2 regions of the Leptolyngbya sp. UWPOB_LEPTO1 genome follow, and region 2 is predicted to be linked to the other one. Evidence: riboswitches for the same ligand, from Rfam matches in the RefSeq annotation. Region 2 holds a riboswitch; the other holds the start of a gene.
What was found. Region 2 has a riboswitch for cyclic di-AMP ahead of ntrB (nitrate ABC transporter permease). Riboswitches for the same ligand answer to the same signal wherever they lie in the genome.

Region 1 (7,729 bases), on a different contig from region 2:
CATTTTCTCCTGCTCTTTCTCAGCGGCACGATCGGCATTGGCTTCGGTGATACTGCTTATTTCAACGCGCTCAATTGCATCGGCGCAAGAAGAACCCTTTTATTTGAAACTCTTGCGCCTCCTATGTCTGCTGTGTTTGCCTTGCTCTTTCTCAAAGAGCAGATTTCAACCACGGCTTGGCTTGGGATTGGGTTGACGATTGTCGGAGTCGTTTGGGTGATCTTAGAACGCGCTTCTGATGTTCACGAAAATTTCCGTCCGCTTCGGGGCAGTTTATTCGGACTGCTCGCCGCTCTTGGGCAAGCAACAGGTGCCGTTATGTCAAGAGCCGCACTGGTCAGTTCTGAAATTGACTCACTCTGGAGTACATTAATTCGGCTTTTAGGCGGTACGATCGCACTGCTCATCTGGATCTTGCTGCAACGCCAATCGGTTGAACTGGTTAAACCCGTACAAAATCGTCGATTGTTTGTCGTGATTGCAACAACGGGATTCGTGAGTACTTATTTAGGAATTTTACTTCAGCAAACGTCTCTGAAATTCGCTGCAACCGGAATCGCACAAGCCTTGAGTAGTACCAGTCCCTTATTTGTCATACCCTTAACTCGGATTTTGGGCGATCGCGTTAGCATACGATCTGTCATGGGTGTCCTGATTGCGCTGTTGGGAGTGGGTTTATTGTTTCAGCGTCAATGATTTTAATCACTGGTAGGTAACAGGTGATGCTGGGTAACATTTACAACGTGATACGATGCCGTGTAACAATGTCTTTCATAAATCTATAGAACAACATTCAGTGATTTTGCTAACGCAGATATTCAGAACTGCATAGTATCTCTAGAGGAGGAAAGCTACGGGACTAACACGGGGTCGCTACGATTTCAATTCCTAGCAACGTCAATGTTTGAGGAAAGAGTTGTTTATGCAAGTTTTGTTAGTGGTTTCGGGATTATTTTACGTAGCCGTGATGCCAGTTCTCTTCATTAGCTGGCTCGAATTTTTCCGTCATGATCAAGATGATTTAACCAAGAAAGAGCAACGGATATCAGGCTTAGTGATTGCGATCGCGTGTCTATTTTGGGTCATCGTTCTCCCCTTCGCTTACTTAGAACTTCTGGATAAATTTAAGCGTTCTAGCCGTGCCGCAAGACTCTATCAAAAAATGTTAACGGCTCCGAAAATCCAATCCTTAACGCCACCCGAAGATTTTCCCTGTTCTAATTTCTCGAACAACTGAGTGACATTTGCAACCAATCTGTATCTCGTGAGAGAAGACAAAGCGGCTGCATTTAGAAAATACTAAAGGTGGAAATGGAAGAAATTTGCTGTCAAGAACAATACAATATGTGAGGAAAATGGTACGCTCCAGTACCAGTTGTTATAATGGCAATGATTCTGCTACCGAGGCTGACTCGCTTACGTCCCTCGTTTTGTCTTATAAGTAGCAGTTCTTTCTCGCATGTCCGTATTAAATTAGCCAACAGCAAGATCAAACCAGAGTACCTGGTTTTTTGTTGTGGGTGCTTTTGTCAACACTTTAGGGAAGTCAATCTGTGGGTCGCTTAATTTGAATCTAAGCCCTTTTTAGGGTGCTTGAATTCAAAACGGAGGAACCAATTTTTGGGGCGAATCTCAAACACCCGTTTGAGAAAGACACCTTCCAGTCTTAGCCCGTCAGCTAACTCCGTCAGCATTGGGAGGATTCTCCAGAACGCAGTTCTCTGCGATTATGGTGTCCTGAATTTCGATCGTCTATCTGCGATCGTCAAAAATCCCTCACCCACCTCTCAGCCCTGTGTAGTTAGGAGAGGTTTCAAACTCGTGAATATTCATTCGATGCTCGTACGGCTCCAAGGCACGCTTGGACGGACTGATTTGGTTCAGAAAATGCTGCTGATGGCAGGTACAAGCCATGCCGAGGAGCCAGAAATCAATCTGGTCGTTGGTTATTCTCATTCGCCGAGTAGTCAGACGGCGCTGGATCTGACATTATGGATTGCTCACCAAACACGCTTGGCAACGGGTAAACAGGTGACGGTTCAAGTCGTGTATGTGATTGATGATGGCGTGATGAACCGGATTCCGGTTTTTAATAGCACCTCGAAACGCTCGAAAAAAGAAGCGGGAAATGAGTGGCAGACCAGCCGAACTGCGATCGCGGAATTAGAAACGATGGCAAGTCCGCAGTTTGGGATGGCGGAACTGTTTGAGCAAGCCGATCGCATCTTATGGAATGCGCGCTGTATGGCGGAAGAATGGCGCGGTTCCCTGAAGACGCATTTGCGGTTTGGGCGCGTTGCAAAAGAGTTGAAGGAAGTTGTCGAGGCTGAGAAGGCTTCGCTGTTGATTTTGGGATGTGATACAGGCGACCATCCGCTGGTGAGGCAATTGGGGGTGCAGTTCCCCTGTCCAGTGTTGGGAATTCCGTCTGTGTTGGAAGATTAGGGTGAACCATCGGCGATCGCGGAGATTTAGCCGATCGCCTGGTTCAAAAAGTAAGCTTAGTTCCCCAACGAAAGGTATGGTTTTTAGTGGCGTTGGGGTAGAAGCTCAGAACTTATGACAGGAAAAATATTAGCGATCGCGGTGGGTGATCAGGGTCAGTTCGCGCAGTTAGTGACGGTACTGATTATTTTGCTGTTGGTGGCGACGATTGTGGCATTGCTGTCGCGACGGTTAAGAGTGCCTTATGTGACGGGATTGGTGCTGGCAGGAGTCGCGATCGCGGAATTTCTGCCTCGAAAAGTTGGATTAGATTCAGCGCTGATTATTAATTTGTTTCTGCCCATTTTGCTGTTTGAGGCAGCGATTAATACTGATATTAGTCGGTTAAGAAGTACGCTGAAGCCGATTTTGCTGCTCGCAGGTCCAGGCGTGTTGATCGCGGTTGGAATTACGGCGATCGGACTAAAATTTGGCTTGGCATTGGAGTGGATTCCAGCGCTGTTGGTTGGAGTGATTTTGGCGATTACGGACACAGTGTCGGTGATTGCCGTGTTTAAAGAGGTGGAAGTTCCCTCCAAACTGATCACGATCGTCGAAGGAGAAAGCCTATTTAACGACGGCATTGCGCTGGTGCTGTTCAGTTTGGTTTTGAAATTTAATTCGACTGGTAGCATTGCGCTGACTGATGGGATTCGCGAGTTGGTGGTCGTGATTGTTGGCGGACTCGCGGTTGGCTTGGTTCTGGGGTATTTGGGAGTGGAATTGTATTTGCAATCCGAAGATGATCCACTCAGTAGTATTTTATTGACTGTGGCGATCGCTCTGAGTGCATTTCAATTAGGTCAATTTCTGCATGTTTCGGGTGTGGTAGCAGTCGTGATTGCGGGTTTGATGTTGGGAAACTTGGAGCGATCGCGCAAGGTTTCGGCATCGAGTCGGATCACGGTACTGAGCTTTTGGGAGTATGCGGGATTCGGAGTCAATACGTTTATTTTCCTGCTGATTGGGTTAGAACTGCGATTAGATACGTTGGGGCGAATTTTGCCTGCGGTCTTGCTGGCTGTGTTGGCATATCAGATTGGGCGGATGTTGGCAGTGTATCCCCTACTCGCATTGGTAGGAGTGTTTGATCGACCCATTCCGCTCAAGTGGCAACACGTGCTGTTTTTGGGCAATATTAAAGGCTCGTTGTCGATGGCTTTGGTGTTAAGTTTGCCATCGAGTATTCCGGGGCGAGAATCGCTGATTGCGATCGTGTTTGGGTCGGTGTTGTTATCGCTGGTTGTGCAAGGGGTGGGATTGCCGTTTATTGTTCAACGATTGAAGTTGGCTCATCGTTCCGAGGTGCAAGAGTGGGTCGAAGGATTGCAATCGCAGTTAATGACGGCAAAAGCAGCGCAGGATGAACTCGACACCTTGCTCAAAAGTGGGGTTTTGCCGAAGTCAGTATATGAGGAATTGCGATCGAGCTATCAAATTAAAGTGGCAGCAGCAGAGCGATCGCTGCGAGATTTTTACAATCGTCGCTCGGAGAAATCTACTGTCCTTACCTTTCAGGCATCTCGGTTTGATGCAGTGAAGCGACGGTTGTTATTAGCGGAAAAAAATGCCTTGAATGATGCGTTGCGTAAGCGAATTTTGTCTGAGGAAGTTGTGAAAGGCAGATTGAAAGCGATCGATGAGCAGTTGTTAAAGGTTGAGGATGATTGACGCTAAAGCTGCATTAACGGATGATAGCGAATGCTGTCTGTAATTTTATTGTGTTATGACTTCTGCGAACCCGTACAGTGAAGCGATCGCGCTTCATGTCACCGATGCTCACCACGATCTTGTGATTCAGCGCCCGAGTGCGGGACTGGCTTTGCAAGGTCGAATTCGGGTTCCAGGAGATAAATCGATTTCGCATCGGGCGTTAATGTTGGGCGCTTTGGCTCAAGGCGAAACCGTTATTCACGGATTGCTTTTAGGAGAAGATCCGAGAAGTACAGCCAGTTGTTTTCGGGCGATGGGAGCCGAAATCTCGGAGTTGAACACGGAAGAGGTGCGAGTCAAGGGAATTGGACTGGGCAATTTAGTCGAGCCTGTGGATGTTTTAGATGCGGGAAATTCTGGCACAACCTTACGATTAATGCTCGGAATTTTGGCATCGCATCCGGATCGATTTTTTACCGTAACCGGAGATGGATCATTGCGATCGCGCCCGATGTCTCGTGTCGTGAAACCCCTTCAGCAGATGGGCGCACAGATTTGGGGACGCAAGCAAAATTCGCTCGCGCCTTTAGCCATTCAGGGGCAGGTTTTGAAACCGATTCATTACCATTCGCCGATCGCGTCTGCTCAAGTGAAATCCTGTGTTTTACTTGCTGGATTAATGACGCAAGGAAAAACAACCGTCACCGAGCCAGCCTTGTCGCGCGATCATAGTGAACGGATGCTGCGGGCGTTTGGAGCAGATTTAACCGTTGACCCTGAAACCAATAGTGTGACCGTAACCGGACAGTCTCAATTGACCGGGCAGACGGTTGTTGTGCCGGGAGATATTAGCTCAGCCGCATTTTGGCTCGTTGCAGGGGCGATCGTACCTGGGTCAGATTTGACGATCGAGAATGTTGGGGTGAATCCAACCCGAACGGGTGTCTTAGAAATTCTCGAACGTATGGGAGCCGATATTACCTTGGAAAATCAGCGAGAAGTTGCAGGTGAACCTGTAGCAGATTTGCGGGTGCGTCACAGTGCATTGAAAGCGTGTGAAATCTCAGGCGATGTGATTCCAAGATTAATTGATGAGATTCCAATTCTGGCAGTGGCAGCGGCATTTGCAGAAGGAACCACGATCGTCAAAGATGCGGAAGAGTTGCGTGTGAAAGAGAGCGATCGCATTACTGTGATGGCGACGCAGCTAAATCAGATGGGAGCTTCGGTTCGAGAACTCCCGGATGGAATGGAAATTACAGGTGGAACGCCTCTGAAAGGGGCTGAAGTGGATAGCTATACGGATCATCGGATTGCGATGAGTTTAGCGATCGCGGCGTTGAATGCTGCGGGCACAACGACAATTCATCGGGCAGAGGCGGCAGCGATTTCGTATCCAGATTTCACGCCGACATTGCAGCGGGTTACGGGGTTAGGTTGATAAATTTTCGGAGAATCTCGGAAATTGCTTCCACCTGTAAATTTCGGGTTGATTTGTCGATCTCACTCTCCCGCACAGGGTTTTAAACCCCGTGCTAACTGTGCAAAGTCCCTGAACGGACTGAATCGCTATATTCTGGTAGTCTCTTTAGAGACTTCGCACGGTTAGACCGTGATTTTCAATCACGGGCGGGAAAGCGCAATCAATGATCAACCCAAAATTTACAGGTGGAATTGCTTTACGCAGCGGTGAGTGCTGCGATCGCTTCAACCTCGATTTTCAACCCTGGCACAAAAAGGCTCTCGACTTGTACAAGGGAACTTGCAGGCAAGTGCTGTTCAAAGTAGCGAAATAAAACAGTTCTAAGCTGACTCAGTTGTCCTAGCTCGGTAACGAATATCGTGACTTTGAGTAATCCTTGAAAGCTCGTCTTTTCTGCTTCGAGAATGCCTTGCATCTGTTCGAGAATCACTTCAGCCTGAGCGATTAGATCTTCGTCTTGTGCAGGTGTATTGAACGCGGTTAAGCCCGAAATAAACAGTAAGTCACCGTGGCGTACGGTATGAACATACGCACCTAGGGGTCTGTCAAGATGAGGATAATTTTTGCGTTCAATCTGCATTGGTTTGGAAGGGCATCTCCTTGTTCAACTGTTGAATCGCTTCATCCATTTGACGTTTACGATCGCATTCTTGCGCGATCGCTCTCAAAACTCGTTCTGTAATTTGATCAGGCGTTTCATCGGGCTGGATCAAGATATGAATGTCGGCTTGAGCATAGCGCGATCGACGTTCAGATAAAAGCTGGTTTAAACGTGCTCCTAAGTCTTGCTGCTGAAGTAAAGGGCGAGTCGTGTCATCACTCAGACGCTTTTGGATCTGCTCAACGGGTAAATCTAACCAAACAATTACGCCATGCTTTAAATAGCTCCAATTATCTGGAGCCACAACAATTCCGCCTCCGGTTGCAACAACCTTTCTCAACCGTGAAGAAACTTGAGATAACGTCGCCGTTTCGAGTTGCCGAAAAATGCTTTCTCCAGATTCAGCAAAAATGGTCGAAACACTTTGCCCAGTCGCTTGCTCGATAAACATATCCGTATCGAGAAATTCGTAGTTCAAGCGCTGTGCTAATAATTGCCCGATCGTCGTTTTTCCCACCCCCATCATGCCAATGAGAAAAACACTCACCCCGTTTAACATTTAGAACTCTTCCTCATCCAAATTTCGAGTCGGTGGTTTGATCACCTTATAGTCTGCATCCACAACGTCCGGCGGTGTAGTAGGTTCGCGATAGGTGTAGGAGTACGACGACCCAGATCGTGTTTCTGTAGTCGGTTCTTGACGCTTCTCGAACTCTTGCCGAGGACGATTGCGCGGTGTCTCTCCCCAATCATCACTCCCATCACTAAACCAATCGTCCGCATCCTCGCTTTTCGAGGGAGGGGATTGTTGACCGTAGGTGTAAACGCCTGCGGGTTTTGTCGATTGCCGAACCGTTTTACGTTCTGATCGACGCGCTGCAAATCGTGTTAATCCAAACAGGAAGTTGATGATGATTGTCGTTGCAATCCCAAGCGCGATCGCACCTAAAATCCACAACGACAGTGGCATCGTGGGAGATCGCACTCCTAGAAATACGATCGACATCGGCACTGTTGAATTTGACAGCGTGAAGATAACCAGAATGCCTGCTACCGCAAGGATAAAGACAAAGCGTAAAAGAGCCATGAGCAAAACCCACGATCTACGCTATCAGCTTAGCGTATTGAGCTTATGTCCAGTACAGAATTTTCCCATGTGGAAATCGCCGTGCTAATTCTCGCTCAAAGAACTGTCGCAATTCGCGCATCGTCTTCGCATCGTATACATATTTCATGCCGCCGAATTTATTCCGCTTCACAACTCGCGCAGACTCATCGAGATCTAACTTCGTATTCGGATACCAACTCAGGAGGACTTGCTTCGAGCCAGGTGTAAAGCGATGAGAAATCAGTTCAAAGGTCAGATCACAATCGAAGTCAATCAGCTCAGACATGCGATCGAGCAACTGTGTGTAATGCGCTTGCCAATCATCGATCGGCATAATCGGTGCGATCACAATGCCTAAAGGATAACCGCCTTCTAAACCTAATCGTCTCAGGGCTTGCAA
Region 2 (7,729 bases):
AGAATTGCGAATCTTCGCTCGATCGCGGGGATGCTCAAACGGGACTTCTAGAATCTCTCCGATCGTAGCTTCAGGTCCATTCGTCATCAGCACAATGCGATCGCTCATATAAATCGCCTCATCGACATCATGCGTAATCATCATCACCGCTTGCCGATGCTGCTCCCAAATTTCTAGTACCTGTCGCTGTAATTTACTCTTCGTCAACGCATCCAAGGCTCCAAACGGCTCATCCATCAGCAGCATTTTTGGGCGGATTGCTAATGCTCTCGCAATCCCGACTCGCTGCTTCATGCCGCCTGAAATCTCATCCGGATACTTATCAGCCGCAGCATTGAGATTCACCATGGCAATGTGTTCATTGACAACCTGTTTTTTCTCAGCCGCAGACAAGCCTCGCGACACTTCATCGACAGCTAAGCGAATGTTCTGTCGAACGGTTAACCAAGGCAGCAATGAATAGTTCTGAAACACCATCATTCTCTCTGCTCCGGGTTTGCGAATTTCTCGCCCTTCGAGTAAAACGGAACCTGAAGTCGATCGCTCTAGTCCCGCCACAATTTTTAGCAACGTAGACTTCCCACAGCCCGAATGCCCAATAATCGAGATATATTCGCGCTCCCCGATCGTTAAATTGACATCTTTGAGAATCACAGTTTCGCGATCGCCGTTTTTATACGATTTAGAAAGCTGCTGAATTTCAAGAAATGCTGGTGCATATGACATCCCAAACTCAGGCTTTGGCGCATTGAGCATGTTGAATTTTGTCATGAAGAACTCCTTCTAAAATACTCGTTAACTACGAAAAATAAACCTAGGAAAAATAGACTTTTGTAGCTTGACTCGCCCGAATCTCGAAACTGTTGAGATACCCGACTGGATCGCTTGGGTCAAACGCTTTCTTGTCGATAAATGCTGCTGATGGCTCAACTTTGTAATCCTCAGTTGGACAAGCAATTCCCAACTCTGCTGCGACTTCGCGATAAATATCGGTGCGCCAAGATTTTGCTGCAATCTGATCCGCATCTTTCGGAATTTCTTTGATTTGTCCCCATCTCGCTGCTTGGGTCATCAGCCATAAACTGCGCGATTGCCACATAAAAGTAGAATGCTCATCTTTGACGTGAGGCACATCTTTCGGCATGTCGAAGAACATGGTTGTCGAATCTGATTTCACGGTTCGATTTTTGCCATCAAATCCGCCGTAGTTGTAGTCTCCGACGATCGCTGGTCGAGTAAATTTCACATTTGCTCCGGTATACGATCGCGCTGAAATAATCTGAGCGACTTCTTCTCGATTTTGATCACAGTAGCGACAGGCTTCGATCATCGCTTTGAGTAATGCCCGATAAGTTTTGGGATTCTCATCAATAAAAGATTGCATGACCGCAAGTAAGCGATCGGGATGTCCATTCCAGATCTCTCGTCCTTGAGCAAAAGTAAACCCGATGCCTTCATTCCCTGAAATTGCCCGTGTATTCCAGGGTTCAGCGACCATGTAACCTTGCATTGCGCCAATCCGCACATTCGTCACCATCTGGGGCGGGGGCACAATAATCACTCGAAACTCTTTGAGTGGATTGACTCCTGCTGCTGCAGCAACGTAGCGCACAAAGTACTCGTAGATTGAAGAACTGAGGACGACTGCCCAGACTCGTTGCTCTGAAGGTAAGTTATCAAAGTACTGTCGAAAGTCTTGCCCAAATGTGTCTAAGTTGCCGTTGTATGCTGACCAAGGACGCAATCCTGACTCCCACATTGCGCGATTCATCGTCATCGCATTTCCGTGATGATGAATGGTCATGCCAGCACACATCGGAGCATGGCGCGCGCCTTCTGCTCCAACTCGCGCATTTGTAACTGCTCCGGCAACGACGGGAGCCGCATCTAAGCGACCGAAGATTAAGCCATCTCGTGAGGTCGCCCAACTGGCTTCACGGCTCAATTGTACATTCAAGCCATATTTGCGAAAAAAGCCTTTTTCCCAAGCGATCGCAAATGGCGCACAGTCATTGACCGGAACATAGCCGATCGTCAAATTCGGTTTCTCTAACTCGCTCGATTGAATCACAGGAGTAACTGACATTGCAGCCTCAGAGAGTCCTTGGGGTGCACGACTGGCATTGATCGCACATGAAGGCAGTGAAGCTGCCACAGTCGATGTTCCCGCGCCGATTAAAAATGCTCGTCTTGTCCAATTTCTCATGCTCTACTCTCTGCATTCGGAGGATGTTCAGTTGAATGTCGGGTTCGGTTTAAGGGTGCTACAGTAACTTCGGCTTTAGCGTCTAAAGCTCCTAGAATCAGGGACTTTAAGTTTTGAAACCTCTAAATTTTCAAGATCTGCTAAGCCTACAAATTGCTATCAATCGTTCCTGATAGCACGCAATTCTCTAGAGAGTTTCTCGAAGCTAAACCGATCGCCGACGATGTGTTACTAGAGCTTCAAGCTGGGCTAATCCAAAATCTAATAGCAATCCTGTTAAGCCAATGACAAACACGGCTAAAAACACAGAGCTAAGATTCAATCGACTCCATTCATCCCACACAAAGAATCCGATTCCCACTCCGCCAGTTAGCATTTCGACTGCCACAATCACCAGCCAAGCAATTCCCAGGCTAATTCTCAAACCTGTAAAAATGTACGGCAAGCTAGCAGGGAGCACAATCTTCAGAATCCGCCGCCACTGCGGCATTTCTAACACTCGCGACACATCAATATAATCTTTTGGAACACTCGATACGCCCAACGCAGTGTTGATAATCGTTGCCCAAAGTGAAGTAATGAAGATCACGAAAATTGCTGAAGGATCAGCCAGATTGAAAATAGAAAGCGCGATCGGCAACCAAGCTAGCGGCGAAACGGGCTTAAAAATCTGAATGACTGGATTGAGCGCCATCATGGCTTTTTCAGACATGCCAATCAAAAAGCCGACTGGAATTGCTACCAATGCACCCAAGCTAAATCCAATCAATACCCGCCGCAAACTCGCAAGTAAGAGCCATCCTAATCCTAAGTCTCCAGGGCCTCGACGATAAAACGGATGCAGAATGTAATCCAAATTTGCCACCCATGCTTCAGGAGGCGTTGGAATCAACTCCGGTTTCGCAAGCGCGATCGCCCACCACAGCACAATCACACCTAGAAAACCTAGGAACGGTAAAAAGACACGATCGCGACTAATAACTGGACGAACCCGCCGCCCCATCGCTTGAGAAACAACAGCAAACATTGCTGCCAAATTGATTTGCAGGATCATAAGTTTAGATTCTCCAGAGCCACACTCTCGAATGCTGACGAAGTTAGCTGACGGGCGAGGGCTGCGAGATGCCCCCCATTGGGTTACTTAGAAATAACTAAGCTCACAACAGTAAGCCCCGAATAAACTGGTTCCTCCGCTTCAGAGATTACTCTCTGAATTAAGCTGACCGACTCGAATAGGAGATACTTTACCATCGAAGTATCAAAATGAACAATCTTTCTTTAGAAGTATTTCATGATCCTCTCACAGCAGAATGCATAAAAATTCTCAATCGATTGGATAATTTATCGATCGAACACTGTGCCCCTCTCCGATCTCTAGAACTAAATCTGCCTGCTTTAGTAGGGGCGGAATGAATAATTCAGGGTGTAAGGCTTGCCAAAAGTACTCGACAAATTCATCGATTTCAGCATCACTCATTCCAGCTTTACCTTGAGCAATCATTTTATGCTCAGCTTCTTTCCGCCATTGTTTGCTCAGTTGATACTCTGGAACATAGAGAATCACGAAGCGATCGAGTAATTCCCACAACGGTACATAGCTCTGCAATTGCTGATTCATGGCTTGTGCGAATTGCTGATCTGCAACAATCTCGAACTCAGAAACAATCGGGCGTACTCCCACAAACCATCCCTCAAAGAGAATAATATCTGCCTGTGTAATGAGTTCTGGCTCACTGCGATCGCCTTCGCCTCCATGAGCCGATTTATCAAATCTGGGCAGTGAGATCGGAAACTCTCCCCGCTGAAACTGCTGTAAAACCTCAATGCCTAATTGCACATCATGCGTTCCAGGTGGTCCTCGACGAATCATTCGCGGATCACGAGTTCGCAACCGAACTCGATCGACATACGGCAAATACAAATCATCAAGTGACCAACTCACAGTCGAGTAGCCGAGCTTGTTGAGAAGCAGCGCAAGGACTTTAGTTAAGGTCGTTTTTCCAGTGCCTTGCCCACCTAGAAACCCCTGAATGAGAACACGAGATTGAGCGTTGCGCCAATGTGCAATCTGAAAGGCTAAAGGTACCCAGATCTTCTTAATGGTGTCAGGGTCGGGCACAATTTCGAGTTCGTTGCAGAGTTCTACGATCGCAGCTTCGTGGATTTTAAGAAACTCGGATCGATTCCTTTCAGACTCATAATCAATATCCATAGAATCAAGTCTTTATCCGTCGCAATTCTATTATTGAATCAAAAAAACCGGGAGAATCTATCCCCCGGTCTATAACCCCTGAAATCAAACCCTAGCTCGTGCAGCGATTATTTAGCAGCAGCTTTTTGTACTTCGCTCTTTCTCGCCTTGAACTGAGTTGCCAGATTTTCTAGTTCAGAACTGCTGAAGTTATCGCGCAATGCTGCAAAGAACGTGCTTTCTTCTTGACGAACGTGATCCATGATCTCATCCATCAACTTGTTCAATGCAGACATGAACTGATCCGACATCATGTCCATTTTTTCCATCGCTTCAAGTGCGGGGAACCAGGAATTTTGCTCATCGTAAAGTTCTTGCAAGTCGCTTTCAGCATACTTACCTCGAACTGCGGGATAAGCAATTTCGTTTTCAGCGATCGCATGAGCGCGTAAGTCACTCGCCAACTGAGTGAAGAACTCTTTGCGCTTCATTTGATCTTGCGTTCCTTTGATTTCAGCAAACAGAACATTCACTTTTTGGTGATCCATCCGAATCACATCTTGAATGTTCATATCAGACTTGCCACTCGCTTGCGTGACAACACTACCTGCTACACCAGACAGTGCCGCAACCGCATCTTGAACCCGGCTCCACAGTCCTTGGTCTGCATCCATTCCGGTCAATTCGCGCACGCCCAACGTTTCGAGAACGCCTTTGAGTTGCTCTTGGTGAGCACGGTTTTCAAAGTTGACAGTATTTAGTGGAGTAATCGCCGCTTCGATATCTGCACCCACGCGCTGAGCAGCTTTGTGAATCGTGATTCCGGTCATCACTTGCTGATGCTTCATCAATTCATGTTGAAACACCTTTTCATACATGGTCAATTCGGAACCAGACATCATCTGATCCATCTTGCTGACGAATTCGCTAATCGTCTGCTTCGGTTCAGATGGCACACCATATTGAACAATCACAGTGTCCAAGATTCCCAGATTCTTCTGGTCATCTTTCAGCATCTCTTGAAAGCGCTTGGCAATCTCAGAATCTGTCGTTGCTGAAATAAATTCCTGTTCATTAGAGATGATTAATTCTTGAACAGCTTTCATATCCGCAAGCTTCATCGCGATCGCTTTGCGTTTCGTGTCGTCTACTGTTGTAACCATAATGAGTGTTCTCCAAATTTGCTCTTATTGAGATTTCGGTATTCGTTCCAGCTTTGAGCTTCGCACAGGCATCTAGAAACAACATCATTCCCGTGGTTGACTAAAATGTTGGGTAAATCACCTTCGGGATCAGACTCTAGATACACGTAGAATCTAAAATTTCGTCTTTAGATAGTTGCCTTTTGCTCAGTTGTGCTAGACGCTTTTGAATAAGAATAAAAAATGGGATGCTTAGGCGAATCGTGCCGCTAGGACTGTTCGCACATCACGTGAGAGAAATGCTAGGAGCAAGTATCGATGTCTACTTATGATGTGGTCATAATTGGTGCAGGTCACAATGGATTAGTCTGTGCTGCCTATCTACTCAAAGCTGGGTACAAAGTGCTTTTGCTAGAAAAGAGATCGGTTCCAGGGGGAGCCGCGACAACCGAAGAACTTCTACCCGAAGAAGCACCTGGATTTCGCTTTAATCGATGTGCGATCGATCATGAGTTTATCCATCTTGGTTCAGTGGTCGAAGAACTGGAGCTAGAAAAATATGGGTTGAAGTATCTTTACTGTGATCCGGTTGTCTTCTGTCCGCACCCGGATGGCACTTACTTTCTGGCGCATCAATCTGTTGAAAAAACTTGTGCTGGAATTGCTCAATATAGTGAGCGAGATGCGAGAAAGTATGCAGAGTTTGTGGATCTGTGGCAGCGGACGATCAACGCCATGATTCCCATGTTTAATGCTCCTCCTAAGTCAATTATTGATATTGCTGGAAACTATGATCTCAAGAAGATCAAAGATTTTCTATCAGTAGTTGGTTCCACGAACAAAGCACTCGATTTTGTGCGAACGATGCTTTCGAGCGCTGAGGATATTTTGCATGAGTACTTTGACACAGAAACAGTCAAAGCACCTCTAGCTCGATTAGCAGCAGAAATGAGTGTGCCACCTTCACAGAAGAATTTAGCGATCGGAGCAATGATGATGGCAATGCGACATCATCCAGGAATGGCACGACCGCAAGGGGGAACAGGTGCGCTGACCGCTGCTTTAGTAAAATTAGTTCAATCTCTAGGCGGGGAAATTCTCACAGATCAATCAGTGAAGCAAATTCTGATTGATGACGGAAAAGCAGTGGGTGTCAGAGTTGCAACAGGTCAGGAATATCGCGCGACTCGTGGCGTAATTTCTAACATTGATGCGAGACGAGTATTTTTGCAACTCGTCGATCCAAGCGATGTAGATTCAGCCGATGAACATTTGCGAGAAAGGCTCGATCGTAGAATCGTGAACAATAATGAAACGATTCTAAAAATCGATCTGGCAATGTCTGAACCCTTGAAATTTATTCATCACGATCACAAAGATGAGTATCTCATTGGTTCAGTGCTGATTGCGGATTCGGTTAAGCATGTAGAAATTGCTCATCACGATTCTTCGATCGGTAAAATTCCCGATGCTGATCCCTCGATGTACATTGTTCAACCGACGATGCTCGATCCGACGATGGCTCCTGAGGGTGGTCATACGGTGTGGATTGAATTCTTTGCGCCTTATCAGGTTGAGAATGCTGAAGGAACAGGCTTGAATGGCACAGGCTGGACAGATGAATTGAAAAATAAAGTTGCCGATCGTGTCGTCGATAAGCTGGCTGACTATGCGCCTAATGTGAAAACAGCTACGATCGCTCGTGCGGTTGAAAGCCCTGCCGAGTTAGGGGAACGGCTTGGCTCTTACAAAGGTAATTACTATCACATTGATATGACCTTAGAGCAGATGGTCTTTTTCCGACCTTTGCCAGAGATTGCGAATTATAAAACCCCGATCGAGAATCTTTATCTCACAGGAGCAGGAACACATCCGGGTGGGTCAATTTCGGGAATGCCGGGGCGGAATTGTGCGCGAGTGTTTCTCCATGCTCAGCAACCGTTTTTGCAGACGTTTCGGGATGCAGGCAGTTCGATCAAGTCTGTTTTTGATGGGTTGTTTCAGAAATAATCACGATCGATAGTTTGATCCTCATGCTGGTTGATTTGATAAAACGATTGAGCTTCTCTTTGCTGCGGTGCTTCTCTGAGCGAATTAAAAAATTAGGAATCCTGGGTGGTGCTGATGAATTAATTCTTACAATTGAGAAAAAGCTAGAGGATGATTCATGTTTGGAAAGAAGCCCCCGGA

Region 1: it holds a riboswitch for cyclic di-AMP, as region 2 does, so the genes downstream of both, J0L70_RS01065 (universal stress protein) here and ntrB (nitrate ABC transporter permease) in region 2, are expected to answer to the same signal.

What each region holds. Positions count from the first base shown of each region.
Region 1 is NZ_JAFLCJ010000001.1:237,372-245,100, reverse strand. Features, by position in the region: gene J0L70_RS01075 (DMT family transporter) at 1-696, shown strand, start outside; gene J0L70_RS01070 (hypothetical protein) at 923-1,237, shown strand; cyclic di-AMP (ydaO/yuaA leader) riboswitch at 1,581-1,705, shown strand; gene J0L70_RS01065 (universal stress protein) at 1,822-2,445, shown strand; gene J0L70_RS01060 (cation:proton antiporter) at 2,560-4,155, shown strand; gene aroA (3-phosphoshikimate 1-carboxyvinyltransferase) at 4,211-5,578, shown strand; gene J0L70_RS01050 (RidA family protein) at 5,817-6,200, opposite strand; gene J0L70_RS01045 (shikimate kinase) at 6,190-6,780, opposite strand; gene J0L70_RS01040 (LapA family protein) at 6,781-7,308, opposite strand; gene J0L70_RS01035 (spore photoproduct lyase family protein) at 7,352-7,729, opposite strand, start outside.
Region 2 is NZ_JAFLCJ010000012.1:87,469-95,197, reverse strand. Features, by position in the region: gene J0L70_RS18500 (ABC transporter ATP-binding protein) at 1-771, opposite strand, end outside; gene J0L70_RS18495 (ABC transporter substrate-binding protein) at 815-2,206, opposite strand; gene ntrB (nitrate ABC transporter permease) at 2,412-3,260, opposite strand; cyclic di-AMP (ydaO/yuaA leader) riboswitch at 3,278-3,437, opposite strand; gene J0L70_RS18485 (glycerate kinase) at 3,531-4,418, opposite strand; gene J0L70_RS18480 (hemerythrin domain-containing protein) at 4,526-5,560, opposite strand; gene crtO (beta-carotene ketolase CrtO) at 5,858-7,549, shown strand; gene J0L70_RS18470 (hypothetical protein) at 7,707-7,729, shown strand, end outside.